DNA from 2 places in the Staphylococcus saccharolyticus genome. Region 2 is predicted to be linked to the other one. Evidence: riboswitches for the same ligand, from Rfam matches in the RefSeq annotation. Region 2 holds a riboswitch; the other holds the start of a gene.

Region 1 (2,480 bases), 270 kb from region 2:
TAACTGCCTATCATCCAAATTTACCAATTACTATGACAAGTCGTTCAGCAGCTTTGCCTAGTGTGAGAGGGAAAATGGTTGATGTTCAATTTACACATTTAACTCAAGGGCATTTTAACGGTATAAAGAAAACTTATTATGGTAATGTTCCTCTAGATAAAGCAGTCGCATTGTTTTTAAAAGAATGTGAAGATTATAACATTGATTTTCAAAAATTAATTAGTAGAAGAACTGGAGATCATATTAAAGATTTAGAATATGACTTACAATATGATGAAGAGATGGGTGTTTTTCAAAGTTTAATTGAACACTTAAAAGAGAATCTAAATTGGATATGGAATAGTTTAAGTGTTAAGGATCAGGAAGCTTTTAATAGAAAATATTCAAAAATTATTCAACTCAATTCGAATCCCATGCCTCCAAGAACAGCCAATCTACTTATTAATTTAATACAAGATGGATCACTTGAAATTAAGAAAGGATTACATGATGTCATCTATGATAATGAGCAGTTTGTCTTAAAGTTTAATGATGAGGACCACAGTTTTGATATATTTGACATAGTGATCAATGCGACGGGTCCTAAAACTCATTTATCTCAATTAGATGAAGATGATCGGTTGCTTCTTAATCTTGAAAATCGACGCATTGTACAACCTCATCCAATGGGCGGTATACAAATCATACCTGAGACTAATCAAGTTATTAGTCCGAGATATGGTACATTAACAAATGTAATTGCTATAGGCCAGATGACTAATGGTGTTAATAAACTTCGAAATGGCGTTAAAATGATAGTGGATCAAGTAGTTGATACTGTTTCTCATTTATATTTAACGCAACAAAAATTGGATAAATAATTTAACTGATTTACGTTAGGATTCAATAGTTTGTTCTGAATTAAGCTATTAAATTGTCTTTTTAAAATAATTATAGTAAGATTTTATATGTAGTAATGAACTACAATACTCAATTAACCAATAACAATTTCATATCATTCTTTCGGGGCAGGGTGTAATTCCCAACCGGCAGTAAATCAAGCCTGTGACCTGCTAACGTAATTTTGTGTTAGTGGCTGATCTAGTGAAATTCTAGAGCCGACAGTTAAAGTCTGGATGGGAGAAAGAAGGTAAACTATCGACATGCACAAAAAAGTGTAACGATAAGCAGATTTGTATAGGTGTGTCCAAACATATTTATATGAATAGGCTTATTTAAAGATACATTAATCTCCTTATGCCTTATATTCCAGGTATAAGGACTTTTTTATTGAGGTGATAAATTGAGTAGATTTATGAATTATGCCATTCAACTTGCTCAAATGGTGAATGGACAGACTGGTATTAATCCACCAGTAGGATCAGTTGTAGTTAAAGAAGGTAGAATTGTTGGTTTAGGTGCTCATTTAATGAAGGGTGACAAACATGCAGAGGTTCAAGCGCTTGATATGGCTGGAATTCAAGCAGAAGGAGCTACGATATACGTTTCATTAGAACCTTGTACACATCATGGTTCAACACATCCATGTGTCAATAAAATTATTGAGTTTGGTATTAAAAAGGTAATATATGCTGTTAAGGATACGACTTTAGTAACTAAAGGTGACGATATATTAAAAGAAGCAGGTATAGATGTTGAATTTCAATTTAATGAAGCAGCGGCTGACCTTTATAAGGATTTCTTTACTGCAAAAAGAAATCAAATACCAGAATTAACAGTTAAAGTGTCATCTAGTTTAGATGGAAAACAAGCCACTGACTTTGATGAAAGTAAGTGGATTACGAACAAACAAGTTAAAGAGGATGTCTATAAACTAAGGCATGAACATGATGCAGTATTAACAGGACGAAGAACCGTTGAAGCTGATAATCCACTTTATACTACAAGAGTTCCAGATGGAAAACATCCAATTAGAATCATACTCACCAAATCCGGAGAGCTTGATTTTGAACAACAATTATTTAAAGATACTGCATCTGAGATATGGATTTATACAGAAAATAAAAAATTAAAAAATGATGAAAATCATATTAAAGTTATATATATGAAAGATTGCGATACAACTGAAATATTAAAAGATTTATATCAACGTGGTATCGGTAAGCTGCTAGTCGAGACAGGACCAAGTACAACTTCACAATTTCTCCAATCTCATCATTTAGATGAACTTATTCTCTATTTAGCCCCGAAATTAATAGGTGGTTCAGGTAAACATCAATTCTTTAAAACAGATGAAGTGATTGATTTGCCAGAAGCTACTCAGTTTGAAATTGTTGATTCCAAGTTAATTAACCAAAATATAAAATTGAAATTACGAAAGAAGTGAATGGTTTATGTTTACAGGTATCGTTGAAGAAATTGGTACCGTACAACAAGTTCGCTCCGAGCAATCAGTGAGAACAATTGAAATTAAAGCTAATAAAATTTTAGCCGACATGCACATTGGTGATTCAATTAGTGTGAATGGGGCGTGTTTAACA
Region 2 (2,480 bases):
GAAATAGGCGACTTATCGCGTGCTTTCAATAATATGAACTACGAAATTCAAGAACATATTGAGGCACTTTCTTCCTCAAAAAATATCAGAGATACATTGTTAAATTCTATGGTAGAAGGTGTCTTAGGTATCAACAACCAAAAAGAAATTATTTTATCTAATAAAATGGCTGATGATATTATTCAACATATTGATGATTTTTCAAAAGAATCCATCGAGCAACAAATTGAAGCTACATTTAAGTCTAAGGAAACCGAATTTTTAGAACTAGAAATAAATACAAGATATTATGTATTTATTTCTAGTTATATCGGCCGTATTCAGCCTAACGGAAGAAGCGGTATCGTAATGATTATCCGTGATATGACAAATGAACACAATTTAGATCAAATGAAAAAAGACTTTATAGCGAATGTATCTCATGATCTGCGCACACCCATTTCATTATTACAAGGTTATACTGAGTCTATTGTAGACGGTATTGTCACTGAACCAGATGAAATTCGTGATTCATTAGCTATCGTACTAGATGAATCCAAACGTCTAAATCGCCTGGTTAATGAATTGTTAAATGTTGCCCGAATGGATGCTGAAGGTTTATCTGTTGAAAAGGAAATTTTACCTATACATCCATTACTTGATAAAATGAAATCTAAGTACCGAATGCAAGGAGAGGATCTCGGCTTAGCCATGAATTTCGATCCTGGAAATGAAGAGCAACTATGGGAATATGATATAGATAGAATGGATCAGGTATTAACTAATTTAATTGATAATGCCTCCAGGTATACTCAATCAGGAGATACTATATCTGTTACTACAGAAACTGATTCAGAATACAACATACTTTATATTAGTGATACTGGTACTGGTATTGCTCCTGAACACCTACAACAAGTATTTGACCGTTTTTATAAAGTTGATGCTGCACGTAAGCGCGGTAAACAAGGAACTGGTTTAGGTCTCTTCATCTGTAAGATGATTATCGAAGAACATGGCGGTTCAATAGAAGTGGAAAGTGAATTAGGTAGAGGAACTACATTCATAATTAAATTACCTAAACCTAAGTTAGAAAATTAATAAAATATCAATAAAAAACAGGATGAATTCATCATAACGTATTCATCCTGTTTTTTAGTAATATTAAGCAGAGTAATTGAGTTTACTACGTTAATCGTGTAAAATAAATTTTAAATAAAATCATTACAAATTCATCTTCGAGGTAGGGTGCAATTCCCAACCGGCAGTAATTAAAGCCTGCGACGATATACGAATGTAAATTTCATACGTATTTCTTGATTCAGTGAGAGTCTGAAGCCGACAGTATAGTCTGGATGGGAGAAGATGGAGGTCTTTTGTTGTGCAAATTTCCTCCTTTTCTGAACAAGATGAATGAAAGGAGAAAATTGAATATATGCAACAAAATAAACGCCTTATGACTACTAGTATGTTAAGTGCGGTCGCGTTCGTGTTGACTTTTATCAAATTTCCACTACCATTTTTGCCACCGTATTTAACACTTGACTTTAGTGATGTTCCAACTTTACTTGCTACTTTTATCTTAGGACCTATAGCAGGTGTCATTGTTACTCTCATTAAAAATATTTTGAATTTCTTATTTAACATGAGTGATCCTGTAGGACCCGTAGCAAATTTCTTAGCAGGTATGAGTTTCTTATTATCTGCATATTTTGTTTATAAAAACAAAAAATCCACGCAAGCAATGATTTATGGATTAATTATTGGAACAATTGTAATGACCATTGTACTAAGTATCTTAAATTATTTCGTTTTATTACCTTTATATGGCATGATTTTTAATTTAGGAGATGTACTTAAAAATATAAAAATAGTCATTGTTTCAGGTGTAATTCCGTTCAATATCATCAAAGGTATTGTCATCTCAATTATTTTCGTACTTTTATATCGTAGATTAAAAAGTATATTAAAATAAATAAACACTCTCAATCCCAAAGTTCATCAACCAAGAGTATTGGGAGTGTTTGTTTCACTAAATGTATAATGCTATATTACATATTTAAATACATTTATCATTAAAAAGAATTGAGACTAGGCATTGTCTCAATTCTATACATTATTCAAATTTAAGAGCGTCACCATCAAATGGTTCTTCTTCAATTTTAATCGAATCAGTTGGACAACCTTCTAGTGCATCTTCCATATCTTCATATAACTCTTCAGGCACTTCAGCAGTCCCTTGGTTATCATCAAGGATTACGTATGCAATACCTTCATCGTCGTAATCGTAAATATCTGGAGCAGCTGCACCACACGCACCGCATGCTATACAAGTATCCATATCAACGATTGTATATTTAGCCATTTTCATTCGCCTCCTTTAATAAAAATGCTACACTAGTATTGCAAATACAATTGTAATTATCGACAATTTACATTTCAATATATTCGTTTCATAGAGTGAGGGTTTAATTTGTATCATATATTATCATATGCCATCA

What was found. Region 2 has a riboswitch for FMN ahead of DYE57_RS06345 (ECF transporter S component). Riboswitches for the same ligand answer to the same signal wherever they lie in the genome.
Region 1: it holds a riboswitch for FMN, as region 2 does, so the genes downstream of both, ribD (bifunctional diaminohydroxyphosphoribosylaminopyrimidine deaminase/5-amino-6-(5-phosphoribosylamino)uracil reductase RibD) here and DYE57_RS06345 (ECF transporter S component) in region 2, are expected to answer to the same signal.

The regions. Positions count from the first base shown of each region.
Region 1 is NZ_UHDZ01000001.1:1,010,096-1,012,575, forward strand. It holds gene DYE57_RS05025 (FAD/NAD(P)-binding protein) at 1-860, shown strand, start outside; FMN riboswitch at 995-1,131, shown strand; gene ribD (bifunctional diaminohydroxyphosphoribosylaminopyrimidine deaminase/5-amino-6-(5-phosphoribosylamino)uracil reductase RibD) at 1,283-2,326, shown strand; gene ribE (riboflavin synthase) at 2,334-2,480, shown strand, end outside.
Region 2 is NZ_UHDZ01000001.1:1,284,444-1,286,923, forward strand. It holds gene DYE57_RS06340 (ATP-binding protein) at 1-1,080, shown strand, start outside; FMN riboswitch at 1,210-1,350, shown strand; gene DYE57_RS06345 (ECF transporter S component) at 1,415-1,954, shown strand; gene DYE57_RS06350 (ferredoxin) at 2,096-2,344, opposite strand; gene DYE57_RS06355 (YpbB family protein) at 2,453-2,480, shown strand, end outside.